One region of the Mesorhizobium sp. WSM4819 genome, then DNA from elsewhere that is predicted to be linked to it. Evidence: riboswitches for the same ligand, from Rfam matches in the RefSeq annotation. Region 1 holds a riboswitch; each other region holds the start of a gene.
What was found. Region 1 has a riboswitch for cobalamin ahead of metE (5-methyltetrahydropteroyltriglutamate--homocysteine S-methyltransferase). Riboswitches for the same ligand answer to the same signal wherever they lie in the genome.
Positions count from the first base shown of each region.

Region 1 (4,315 bases):
CGCGCCGCCTTCTTCGGCAAGGTCTCGAACGACCCGCTCGGCGAAATCTATGCCCATGACATCCATGCGCAGGGCGTTGCTTTCGACACCAAGCCGCTCAACGGCGAGCCGCCGACGGCGCGCTCGATGATCTTCGTCACGCCCGATGGCGAGCGCTCGATGAACACCTATCTCGGCGCCTGCATGGAGCTCGGGCCGGAGGACGTCGAAGCAGACAAGGCTTCGGGTGCGGCGGTCACCTATTTCGAAGGCTATCTGTGGGACCCGCCGCGCGCCAAGGAAGCGATCCGGCAGACGGCGAAGCTGGCGCACGCGGCAGGCCGCGAAGTCTCAATGACACTGTCGGATTCGTTCTGCGTCGACCGCTACCGCGATGAATTCCTCGACCTGATGCGTTCGGGCATGGTCGACATCGTCTTCGCCAACAGCCACGAGATCAAATCGCTTTATCAGACGGCGTCGTTCGACGAGGCGCTGGCGCAGATCCGCAAGGATTGCCGGATCGCTGCCGTGACCCGCTCTGAAAAGGGCTCGGTGATCGTGCGCGGCGGCGGAACGGTGGTGATCAAGGCGACCGCAATAAAGGAACTGGTCGACACGACAGGCGCCGGCGATCTCTATGCCGCCGGCTTCCTGCATGGCTACACGCAAGGCCGCGACCTGCAGACCTGCGGCGACCTTGGCTCACTGGCGGCCGGATTGGTGATCCAGCAGATCGGCCCCAGGCCGCGGCAGAATTTGCGCCGCGAGGCCACGCAGGCGGGGCTGTTGTAGGGGAGCATTTCCGCGAGGTGCTGCCCACCTTGCCGTTGTGCAGGCTGTCCAGACAGGCGCGGGTAAATCGAAATGTCGCGTGCCTGCGTGAAGGATGGCGGTTTTTCTCCGAATTTCTGATTGTTGAGGCTCAGGACGTTGTCGCACTTCGGGCCAGTACTGCCGGCCGATCATGATGGCCAACACGCCCTTTTTTGACGAAAGTCGTTTTGAGCCGAGATCGTAGATTGGCAGATTGCCCGAGCGGCCAGGCACAGCCTGCGCAGACCGGCGAGTGGCGCAAATGGCTCAGCTCTACTGCGACCTGCGACTTGGGAAACACGCCGCAGGTGAACGGTTCACATAAACACATAAACATTTCTTTATACGTCATTGACAACAATGCGAGCTGCTGCGATTGTCCGCATGTCGTGGTTCTCCGCAAGGCGTTGCCGTAGCGGAGCTAAGAGGGAAGCCGGTGCAATCCGGCGCTGCCCCCGCAACTGTAAGCGGCGAGCCAACCCACCAATGTCACTGGGGCGAACTGCCCCGGGAAGACGGGGCAGAGGCTGTGACCCGCGAGCCAGGAGACCTGCCACGGTGAACAACGTCCACGGGCGGGGTGTCTGGTGGCCGCGGCAGCTCGGCGTTCATGCCGGCCTGCTAGCGCCTTCCTTGTCCCCGCCCCAAGCATCGGGGTATGGAATGAATGTCTCCCAGCAAGTTCCCATAGCAACGCTTGGCGTGCCGCGTATCGGTCGCCGGCGAGAACTGAAGTTCGCGCTCGAAAGCTACTGGTCCGGAAAATCTTCTGCCGCCAACCTTCTGGCGACGGCGAAGGCACTCCGTGCCGCCAGCTGGAGCGAGCAGCACGACCGCGGCGTGTCGAAAATCCCGTCGAACGATTTCTCACTTTATGACCATGTGCTCGACACCGCAGCAATGGTCGGCGCCGTGCCATCTCGTTACGGCTGGACGGGCGGCGAGGTCCCGCTCGACATCTATTTCGCGGTGGCGCGCGGGACGCAAGGCGATGCCGCGGGTTGCGGACGCGCCAGTCACCGGCATGCAGTTCAGGGCCAGCGCGTAACCGCGATGGAAATGACCAAATGGTTCGACACTAATTACCACTACATCGTGCCGGAGCTGAGCAACGATCAGGCATTCGCCCTCTCGTCGACGAAACCAGTCGATCACTTTCTGGAGGCAAAAGAGCTCGGCGCCCATACACGCCCGGTCATCCTTGGACCGGTCACCTTCCTCAAGCTGGCGAAGTCTCCCGACCAGTGTTTCAATCCCATAGCGCTCCTACCGCGGCTGCTGCCCGTCTACGATCAACTCCTGCGGAGGCTGGAGCTCTCGGGGGCCGACTGGGTGCAGATTGATGAGCCGGCGCTTGTGCTCGACCTTAGCCCGAACGAACGAGCTGCCTTCGAATTCACGTACGGCCAGCTGTCGAAAGCCGCGCCCAAGTTGAAAATTATGCTGGCTACCTATTTCGGGCCGCTCGGGGACAATCTGGAGACCGCGCTTTCGCTGCGCCTGGCGGGCCTACATCTCGACCTCGTGCGCGCTCCCGAGCAGTTGGAGACGGTTGGTCGGCTCGCACCGAAGGATCTGGTGCTCTCACTTGGCTTGATCGACGGCCGCAATGTCTGGCGCGCGAACCTAGCTGCCATTCTCGACCGCATCAAGCCGATCGTTGCCGGCTGGCCGCTGGATCGCGTCGAGATTGCGCCTTCCTGCTCGATGCTTCATGTGCCGATGGACCTGCGGATGGAGACTGCGCTCGATGTGGACGTCAGTTCGTGGCTGGCATTCGCCGCCCACAAGACTGAAGAGCTGCTCGTGCTGGCCCAAGCCTTGTCCGGAGGCAGGGAGGCCGCAGCAGGCGCACTGAAAGCTTCTGCCGAGGCGGCCGCGGCGCGCGCAATGTCTGGAAAGGTCCATGATCCGCTCGTCCATGGGCGGGTTATCAGCATTGACGGCGCTATGAAGCAACGAAAGAGCGCATTTGCCAAGCGTTCCAGAGTCCAGGCTGACACGCTCGGCCTGCCGCCGTTCCCGACGACGACGATCGGGTCCTTCCCGCAGACGCCCGAGGTGCGCAGGGCGCGCTCCGCTCATGCGAAGGGCCGGCTGAGCTATGTCGATTACCAGGCCTTCCTGAAGAAGGAGACCGAGGCGGCGGTCCGCTGGCAGGAGGAGATCGGGCTGGACGTGCTGGTACATGGCGAGTTCGAACGAAACGACATGGTCCAGCATTTCGGCGAGCAGCTGTCCGGCCTCGCCTTCACCCAGCATGGCTGGGTGCAAAGTTACGGCTCCCGGCTCGTGCGCCCTCCCATCATCTTCGGCGACGTATCGCGGCCCAATCCGATGACGGTCCTCTGGTGGCAATTTGCCCAGTCGCTGACGAAAAAACCGGTGAAGGGCATGCTCACAGGCCCAGTGACGATTCTTAACTGGTCTTTTGTGCGCGACGACGTACCCCGCGCCGAGGTCTGCCGCCAGATCGCGCTCGCCATCCGCGATGAAGTGGCCGACCTGGAAAGAGCTGGCGCAAGGGTGATCCAGATCGATGAGGCCGCGTTTCGCGAAGGCTTGCCCCTGCGGAAGTCCGGCTGGAAACATTATCTCGGCTGGGCTGTCGAATGCTTCCGGCTCGCTTCAACGGGTGTAGCGGACGCGACCCAAATTCACACCCACATGTGCTATTCTGAGTTCAATGAGATCATCGACTCGATCGCTGAACTGGACGCGGACGTGATTTCGATCGAGACGTCGCGCTCCAAAATGGAACTGCTAGACGCCTTCACGAAGTCAGAATATCCGAACGAAATCGGTCCTGGCGTCTACGACATTCACTCACCACGTGTCCCGGAGATTGGCGAGATTTTGCATACTCGCCCAACTTGCCCGCGAGCGACTGTCGGACGGCCAATTGTGGGTGAATCCGGACTGTGGCCTCAAAACAAGGAAATGGGAGGAGGTCCGCCCTGCCCTCATCAACATGGTCGCTGCAGCATGCGCATTGCGGGAGAAAGTGCAGGCGCAGGCCGCTGGGCCACTGTGACGGGCAAACATGTGACCCGCGGGCTTCGCGGATATTTAAGGAAGAAAGGACGCCATCGAAAGCCGCGCGCAAGTCGGTCGACGCGTGCGAGTCCCACCCTTGTCGTCCAGCCGAAGGCCCGCTGGACGGCTGAGCGGCGGGGCAGGATCTGGGAAGCCGCTTCTGGTCCGAGGACGGATGATTTCGCCACGAAATGGAGGAAGGCGGCTCTGTCCATGAGCTTCTGCCTCCCGCCAGCGGTCAACAGACACTTCACCGAGGGCGAACGATGCCGCCGGTGCACCGGCACATCGAGATATCGGCGGCGAGCTCGACCATCGAGAGCATCGGTCGCATGTGGCGGACATCGACAAAATAGCAATACCGCCTAACCGCAAGCTGCGACTATTCCTCATCGCTTGATTGAAACTTGGCTGCATCTGGCATGGCGCTTGCTCCGCTTCCGCTAAGGTTCGCTGGAACAGGTTTTCACGCGCACGGGTCGCG
Region 1 covers NZ_JBVVQO010000008.1:133,836-138,150, forward strand. The annotation lists gene AC0L18_RS10290 (adenosine kinase) at 1-774, shown strand, start outside; cobalamin riboswitch at 1,169-1,367, shown strand; partial or broken gene metE (5-methyltetrahydropteroyltriglutamate--homocysteine S-methyltransferase) at 1,483-3,829, shown strand.

Region 2 (4,315 bases), on a different contig from region 1:
AGAATTTTTCCGACGGCGTCGTCGCGCCGGTCTTCTGGATCGGCGTCGGCGGGCTGGCCGGCGGCGTCGCCTACAAGGCCGCCAACACCGCCGATTCGATGATCGGCCACCGCACGCCGCGCCACGAGGCCTTCGGCAGGGCGGCGGCGCGCTTCGACGATCTGATCAACCTGCCGGCGTCGCGGCTGACCGCACTGCTCATCGTGCTGGCCGCCTTCCTCGTCAAAGACGCTGACGCCGGCAACGCCTGGCGCACCGTGCGGCGCGACGCGAAAAAGCACCGCTCGCCCAATGCCGGCTGGCCTGAAGCAGCAATGGCCGGCGCGCTCGGCCTGGCGCTGGCCGGGCCGCGCTCCTACGACGGCGTCATGGTCGACGACGCGTTCATGGGTGAAGGCGGCCGCCGCGATGTCGAGAGCGTGGACATCAGACGAGCGCTAAGACTCTATCGGGTTGCCGACTTTCTGCTGATGGGACTGTTCGGCTTGCTGTCGGTGATCGTCATCGTTGCATGACGTCCACGAGCAAACAAATATGTGCTGCTTCAGGGCAATCGCTTGAGGTTGGCGCAGCCCCTCATCCGCCTGCCGGCACCTTCTCCCCGTATAGTGACGGGGAGAAGGGGCTGGCCGCGGCCTCGGCACCCATTCTGCAACGCTGGCGATTGGCGAAATCCTTTGCGAAGGCGCCTTTCTCCCCGTCACTATACGGGGAGAAATGCCCGGCAGGGCAATGAGGGGCGGCGCAGAGATCGACAATTAGCCATTTCAACACAAGTTGGATGCATCGTCTGCCCGAAGCATTGCCCTGCCCCTCGCGCGAACGAAACCTCAGAACTCTATGCCCTGCTGCGCTTTCACGCCGGCGGAAAAGTGATGCTTCGTAACTCCCATCTCGGTGACCAGATCGGCGGCATCGACCAGCGCCGGCTTGGCGTTGCGGCCGGTGACGACAATATGCAGGTTTTCGCGGCGGCCCTTCAGCGCCGCCACCACCGTGTCGAGATCGAGATAGTCGTAGCGCAGCGCGATGTTCAATTCGTCGAGCACCAGCAGGCTGATCGATGGATCGGCCATCAGCTCAAGCACCTTGGCCCAGGCAGCCTCGGCGGCGGCGATGTCGCGCTTCAGATCCTGCGTTTCCCAGGTAAAACCCTCGCCCATCGTGTTCCAGACGACCCGGTCGCCGAAAGCGGCAAAGGCGTCCTTCTCGCCGGTATGCCATTTGCCCTTGATGAACTGGACGACGCCGACGCGCCTGCCGTAGCCGAGCATCCTCAGCGCCAGCCCGAAGGCGGCAGTGGTCTTGCCCTTGCCGGGCCCGGTGTTGACGATCAGCAGTCCCTTCTCGACCGTCTTGGCCGCGACCTCGGCGTCCTGCACCGCCTTGCGCTTGGCCATCTTGGCGCGGTGGCGTTGCTCGTCCCTGTCGTCGATATCGGTCATATCACTTCACCTTGAGCGGCAGTCCCGCCACCATCAGCAGCACCGTGCCGGCGACGGCGGCGACCTGCTGGTTGAGCCGGCCGGCGGCATCGCGAAATCGGCGGGCAAGCGCATTGTCGGGCACGATGCCCTGCCCGACCTCGTTGGAAACCACGAACCACGGCCCGCGCGGCCGCGACAGCACATCCGCAAGCCCTCGGCATTCGGCCTCAATGTCGCGTTCGGCCAGCATGTGGTTGGACAGCCACAGCGTCAGGCAGTCGATCAGGACTGGCCGGCCGTCAGGCAGCGCCTCGATCGCGCCGACGAGATCTAGCGGCGCATCGACGGTCGTCCAACCCTCGCCGCGCCGCGCCCGGTGCAGCGCGATGCGTTCGCGCATCTCGTCGTCATAGGCTTGCGCCGTGGCGATGTAGGTCCACGGCGCCGGACAGGCCTTCACCAGGCTTTCGGCATGCGCGCTCTTGCCCGAGCGTGCACCGCCGATGACCAGGGTCAGCTTGCTGCCTGGAGCAGCGCGATCAGGCAAGGCTGTCGCGCAGGCTGGTTGCGGTGCCGGTCAAGCGGCCGCGCAACAAGCCGACGACAGCGCCGAGCACCAGCCAGAACACCAGATTGGTCAGCGTCACCGCCACCACGAACTGGTGGTGCAGGCCTTCCGGGATCGGCGATTCGAAACTGTCGGGCTGCGGCGCGCCGACAATATGCGGGGCCACGATCAACGCCACGGCAATCACCGCCAGCGGCAATGACTTGCGAAAGGCGAGCAGGCCGAGACCGGCCGCGGTCGCCACCACCGTTGCCGTCCACCAGATCTGGCGCTGGGCGAGATCGGCCGCCGGCATCGCCGGCAGTTCGGGCGGCAGGCCAAGGTTCGGGGCCAGCGTGAACACGGCAAAGCCGGCAAGGCCCCAGAACAGGCCCTGTCGCCAATTGCCGATGCCGCCGGCGAATTCCGAAGCGGCGACCAGGATCAGCGCAAAGCCGATGCCGGTGACGACGTTGGCAACGACGTTAAAGGCGAAGCGCTCGAAGCCATCGGCCGGAGCCCAGCCTTCCTCTTCCGCGGTGGCTGCTTCAGCCGGCACGGCGCTGCTCATGGCATTACTGCCTGCTGCGGCCGGCGACAAACCATGGTCATGCGTGTGACCACCGCCGGCCTGTTCGTAGACTTCCGCCTTGAGGATGAGTGGCACCGTGGCGTAGGCCTGCATGCAGGCGAGAACGACGCCGGCCACAAGCCCTGCGATCGCCGCGATGAACACGACGTTGCGAAACAGTGTCATGGTGTCAGCCCCTCGTCAGTGGCAGGGAAAGCCCATCGAATGGCGATAGTCGTGGGCGGCATTGTGGACCGCATCGATATGCGAGAAGCCGACAAAACCCATGACGAAAACGCCGAGAAATGCAGCAAGCGCCAACTGCACGAAACGCGACTGCGAGGAGACGGAAGCGCCGAGCGAGACGGAAGCGGTATTCATGTCTTGTCCTTTCGCCCTCCACCCGAGGGCATAGAAGTCAGTTCTCCTGTCGCCGGCAGGTCTCCTGGCTCGCGGATCAGCGCCCTTCCCCACCTTCCCGAAGAAGCTCTTCCCGAAGAAAATCTTCAGTGGCATATGGAGAGGACTACCGCACACAGTTGCGGGGGCAGCCACGGCATCGGGCGAATTTTGCCCCTACCGCATTCCCTCTTGGTTCCAAAACGGAACCGACGACGGCTGCGACTATAGGCAGAATCGCCGCGCCCGGCAAACCAAATTCCGCCAGCTACCAGCGCGAATGCGCCGTGCCGGCAGACCAGCTTGGTTCCTCGACGCCGCGATCTTGACACGTTGAAAGCCGATCGTCCGCGCTGCCCCTCACCTGCCTGCCGGCATCCTCTCCCCGTAGAACGGGGAGAGGGCGCTGTCATCGGCGGTCTCGCCAATCATCAGCGTTGCAAGAAGGGAGCCGGCGTTGCGGCCAGCCTCTTTCGCCCCGTTTACGGGGAGAAACGCCCGGCAGGGCTATGAGGGGCGGCGCCGGCCTCGACCACTGGCTGCGAGCGGCATACGGCGCTTTAGCCTAAGCCCTGGGCATCAATGGGCCCTGTCTTCTTTTGTCCGGGGCAACCATGATAGTCGTCTTGCAGCACTGAATCAGAATTGCGAGACCATGACCATTCCTACGCCGGCCGTTCAGGACCGATCCAGGCGCATCGTCGCTATCGACGTCGCCCGCGGCATCGCTTTGCTTGCCATGGCGAGCTACCATTTCACCTGGGATCTCGAATTCTTCGGCTACACCGATCCCGGCCTGACTGCCTTTGGCTGGTGGAAATTCTACGCGCGCTGCATCGCTTCGACCTTCCTGTTCCTGGTCGGCGTCAGCCTGTTCCTTGCCCATGGCAAGCAAATCCGCTGGAACGGCTTCTGGAAACGCTTCGCCATGGTCGGCGGGGCGGCGCTCGCCATATCGGCCGCCACCAGGCTTGCCACACCCGACAGTTTCATCTTCTTCGGCATCCTGCACGAGATCGCGCTCGCCAGCCTGCTCGGCCTGGCGTTTCTGCGGCTGCCGGCGCTGCTGACGCTGGCTGTCGCAGCTTTCGTCATCACCGCGCCGCTCTACCTCAGGTCCGAGATCTTCGATCATCCGGCCCTGTGGTGGGTCGGCCTGTCGGCAACCAACCCGCGCTCCAACGATTATGTCCCGCTGTTTCCATGGTTCGGCGCTGTGCTTGTCGGTATCGCGGCGGCAAAACTCGCCTTCGCCTCCGGCGTGCTGACGCGGCTGGCGGGCCTGACGCCCGGCCGCTGGACAAATCCGCTGGTCTTTATCGGCCGGCACAGCCTCGCCTTCTATCTGATCCACCAGCCGGTGCTGATCGG
Region 2 covers NZ_JBVVQO010000005.1:111,187-115,501, reverse strand. The annotation lists gene cbiB (adenosylcobinamide-phosphate synthase CbiB) at 1-515, shown strand, start outside; gene cobO (cob(I)yrinic acid a,c-diamide adenosyltransferase) at 831-1,445, opposite strand; gene cobU (bifunctional adenosylcobinamide kinase/adenosylcobinamide-phosphate guanylyltransferase) at 1,447-1,944, opposite strand; gene AC0L18_RS07080 (CbtA family protein) at 1,967-2,731, opposite strand; gene AC0L18_RS07075 (CbtB domain-containing protein) at 2,747-2,926, opposite strand; cobalamin riboswitch at 2,964-3,173, opposite strand; gene AC0L18_RS07070 (heparan-alpha-glucosaminide N-acetyltransferase) at 3,600-4,315, shown strand, end outside.
Region 2: linked by a shared signal. The riboswitch ahead of AC0L18_RS07075 (CbtB domain-containing protein) and the one ahead of metE (5-methyltetrahydropteroyltriglutamate--homocysteine S-methyltransferase) in region 1 are both predicted to bind cobalamin.

Region 3 (4,315 bases), on a different contig from region 1:
AAGCGCGGCGGCGGTAAGAACGATCTTCTTCATTTTCAAAACTCCTGGATTTTCTTGGTTCCGCCAGCCCGGCGGGCAAATGCCGCCGCCGCTGTTGGAACGCACTGTTAGTTGTTGCCGAACAGGTTACGGTCGCTGCCGTTGACGGGTTTCTCGTCAGCCGGAACCGGATTCTGCGCCGAAGCCGAATTCCGAATCGAAGCCGTGTACGAGTTGCTGTCGACCGCAGCGGCCGGCTGGTTGGCGCCGTTCGATCCAAAGTTGTCGCTGCCGGCAAAAGCGCTGCCGGAGATGGCCACAATGGCGGCGGTGGCAAGAATGAGCTTCTTCATTTCAAATACTCCTGAGTTCCTCAGATCCCGAGTGGCGGACCGCCACTTTGCTGTTTGGGACCAGCTGCTAATTGTTGCCGAAAAGGTTGCGGTCGGCGCCCTGGCCAACGGGCTGCTTTTCAGCGTGAGCCGGCGTCTGGACAGAGGCAGTATACGAGCTGTCGACCGAAGCAGTCGGCTGGTTGGCGGCGTCGGACCCATAATGGTCGCTGCCGGCAAAGGCGCTGCCGGTGATGGCCAGAACGGCGACGGCAGCAAGAGCGATCTTTTTCATTTTAGTACTCCAGTATCTTGGTCTTCAGTCCGTCTAGCGGCGTGTCTTGGGAGGATGCGCGCGTCGTTCGGACAGCCCCGATGTGGGAAGGCCATTCGGCGGATTCCAATCACGAAGTTGTTCCGTGTGGACCAAGAATCTACACCTTGAAATTGTGCCAGAGGCATCTACTACCATGGTTTTATGGTTCGTTTTCAATATCTTATTCAAAATTAGCCATTCATGATTTGACGGATTGGCGGATCTGCGTTCACAGCATGCTGTACGCATTGTCAACAGAAACGAACCGTTCGGTTCGATTTTAGAAGCGGCTAATAGTCACTTTTGTAAACTGTTAACCTTCCTGGTCTCCGCCGCGGGTCGGATTCGATGTCACGGCAGCCGACAATGGCCGCCGACAAAGTGGGGTTTCAGCCCTGCAGATATAAACCTGCAGGTTTCGCCGGCGGTGTCGCGCCGCATGGATACGATGTCGCTTTCATGCCGGCAGTCAGCCGGCCGGCATGATTAGATCACGCCATCTCAGGTGCCGCTTGGTGACGACGAAGCGGAGAATTGGGAAGCCGGTCAGAACCCGGCGCTGCCCCCGCAACGGTGGTGGAGTTCAAGTCGCAACGGGAGACCACTGGGCCACAAGCCTGGGAAGGTGTCGCGACGAGTCCGCAAGGACACTCCAGAGCCCGGAAACCAGCCCGAGATTTTCAGACTCGACTGATCGCGGTGGGCGGTCAAGAGGTGGATGATGCACGTCCGGCCCTGTCGCCGGCGTGCAAACGGTCCTCCCTCCATCACCACCAGTTCAGTCCTTACACGAGGACAGGACATGGACGCGCGCAACGACATGCTGAGGCTCTTGCACGGCCGCAGGCAAGGCTATTCGCTCGAGCAGCCCTTCTACACCGATCCAGATTTCTTCAAGCTCGACATGGAGCTGATCTGGTATCGCGACTGGCTGTTCATCGGCCACGATTGCGAGTTGCCGAAAGCTGGCAGCTATATCACCGCCCAGATCGGCGACTATCCGGTCGTGCTGGTCCGCGACCAGCAAGGCAAGATCAATGCCTTCCACAATTCCTGCCGGCATCGCGGCAGCCGTGTCTGCAATGCCGACAAGGGCACTGCGGCGAAGCTGGTCTGCCCCTATCACCAGTGGACCTACGAGCTGGACGGCCGGCTGTTGTTTGCTCGCCAGATGGCAGACGGCTTCGACAAGAGCCAGTTCAGCCTGAAGCCGGTGGCTTGCGAAAGCGTTGCCGGCTACATCTTTATCTGCCTGGCCAACGAGCCGGCCGACTTCGCGCCGATGCGCGCCATGATCGAGCCTTACCTGCTGCCGCACCGGCTGCGCGAGGCAAAAATCGCCTTCGAATCGACCATCGTCGAGAAGGGCAACTGGAAGCTCGTCTGGGAGAACAACCGCGAGTGCTACCATTGCGCCGGCAACCATCCGGAACTCTGCAAGACATTCCCGGAAGCGCCGACCGTGACCGGCGTGCAGGGCGCCGACAGCGATCCAGAGATGCTCGCGCACTGGGCGAAATGCGAGGCGGCGGGCTTGCCGAGCAAGTTCCGCATCGATCCGGCCGGGCAGTATCGCGCCACCCGCGCGCCGCTGCTGCGCGACGCCGTCAGCTACACGATGACGGGACGACGCGCGGTGAAGAAGAACCTTTCCGACAGCGTTTCGACCGACCGTATCGGCTCGCTGCTGCTCTATCACTATCCGACGAGTTGGAACCATATCCTCGGTGATCATGCCGTCACCTTCCGCGTGCTGCCGATCAGTGCCACGGGAACGGCCGTCACCACCAAATGGCTTGTCCACAAGGACGCGGTCGAAGGCGTCGATTACGACCTCGCCGAACTCACCCATGTCTGGACCGAGACCAACGACCAGGACCGTCGCATTGTCGAGGAAAACGCCTTCGGCATCCTGTCGCCGGCCTATGAGCCCGGCCCCTATTCGGAACTGCATGAGGGCGGCGTCATCCAGTTCGTCGAATGGTACGCCTCCTTCATCGGGCCGCGCCTTGCCGAGGCCGGGCGGCCGGCGCTGCGCAGCGTCGCCTGAACGAGGTCAAGGGGATGAATGCGATGACTGACCTTGGCCTCTACCGCCATCTCGACGAGATGGCGCCCTGGAACGACAGGCTCCAGGTGCTGGAAGTCATCGGCGTCAGCGACGAGGCGCCTGACGTGAAGACCTTCACCTTCCGCTCTGACAACCAGACCTGGTTCCGCTACAGACCGGGGCAGTTCGTGACGCTGGAACTGCCGACCACCGAGGGCCCGATGATGCGGACCTATACGCTGTCGTCCTCGCCGTCGAGGCCGTTCTCGATCGCGGTGACGGTGAAAGCGCAGGCCGGCAGCCTCGGCACCCGCTGGATGTTCGACAATCTGAAGCCCGGCGTTCACGTGAAGGCCTATGGGCCGGCGGGCGACTTTTCGCTGCACAGCCATCCAGCGGCCAAGTATCTGTTCATTTCGGCCGGCTCAGGCGTGACGCCGATGATGTCGATGCTGCGCTGGCTGAACGACTGCGCGCCATGGACAGATGTCGGCTTCGTCAACTGCGCGCGAAAGCCCGAGGAGATCATCTTCCGCAAGGAGCTCGAGCTGCTCGGCAGCCGCATGCCGGGCCTGACGCTCGGCTTCATGATCGAGGAACGGTCCAGCCGTGAGGGCTGGTTCGGCCATATGGGCCGGATCGACGCGATACGGCTGCCGCTGCTGGCGCCCGATTTTCGCGAGCGCGAAATTTTCTGCTGCGGCCCCGACCCCTTCATGCGCGCCGTGCGGCAGATGCTGGAGGCAGCCGGCTTCGACATGGCCAACTACCATCAGGAGAGCTTTGCGGCCCCGGCGGTGGAGGAAATACCGGCTCCGTTCGGTTCGCCGGCAGAGGGTGGGCCGGCAGAGGGCGGGATCGAGGTACCTGCCGAGGCCGCAACGCCGATCCGCTTTTCGCTTTCGGATATTGATGCCGAATGCGTTGCCGGCCAGACCGTGCTGCAGACGGCGCGCGCTTCGGGCGTACGCATCCCCGCAGCCTGCGAGTTCGGCCTGTGCGGAACCTGCAAGGTGAAAAAGGTCTCGGGCACGGTCGAGATGAGCCACAATGGCGGCATCCTCGATCACGAGATCGACGACGGCTTCATCCTTGCCTGCTGTTCGAAGCCGCTGACGGCGCTCGAGATCGACGCCTGACCGGGGAGCTTAAACTCCGTAGCGCTCGGTGCGGATGAGGCTTGCCGGCACACCGGCATCGATCAGCGCCTGGGCGGCGGCCGAGACGAACGCATTCGAGCCGCAGACAAAGGCGAACCTTGGCGGCGCGGGCAGCCGCAGCATCGATTGCTCCATCATCGCGGCATCGACCCGCCGCGAATAGTCTGACGGGCGCCGGGCGGCCTCGCGGGTCAGCGCCAACACCAGGTCGAAGCCGTCCCGGCGATCGTGGAAGTCGATCAGCTCGTCGCGAAAGATCACCTCGTCCCATACCCGTGCGGAAAATACCAATGCCACGGGCACCGCCGATCTGCGCGCGGCGCGATGGCGGATCATCGCCATCAGCGGTACCACGCCGGACCCGCCGCCGACCAGCAGAAGCGGGCCGCCGTCGCTGTCGGACCAGACGAAGTGGCCACCGAGCGGTCCGCGCAACTCGACCTCGTCGCCAACCGCCGCGATATCGTGGAAGAAGGGC
Region 3 covers NZ_JBVVQO010000012.1:37,864-42,178, forward strand. The annotation lists gene AC0L18_RS13365 (DUF680 domain-containing protein) at 1-33, opposite strand, end outside; gene AC0L18_RS13370 (DUF680 domain-containing protein) at 108-332, opposite strand; gene AC0L18_RS13375 (DUF680 domain-containing protein) at 400-606, opposite strand; cobalamin riboswitch at 1,114-1,316, shown strand; gene AC0L18_RS13380 (aromatic ring-hydroxylating oxygenase subunit alpha) at 1,430-2,677, shown strand; gene AC0L18_RS13385 (FAD-binding oxidoreductase) at 2,701-3,816, shown strand; gene AC0L18_RS13390 (FAD-binding oxidoreductase) at 3,826-4,315, opposite strand, start outside.
Region 3: linked by a shared signal. The riboswitch ahead of AC0L18_RS13380 (aromatic ring-hydroxylating oxygenase subunit alpha) and the one ahead of metE (5-methyltetrahydropteroyltriglutamate--homocysteine S-methyltransferase) in region 1 are both predicted to bind cobalamin.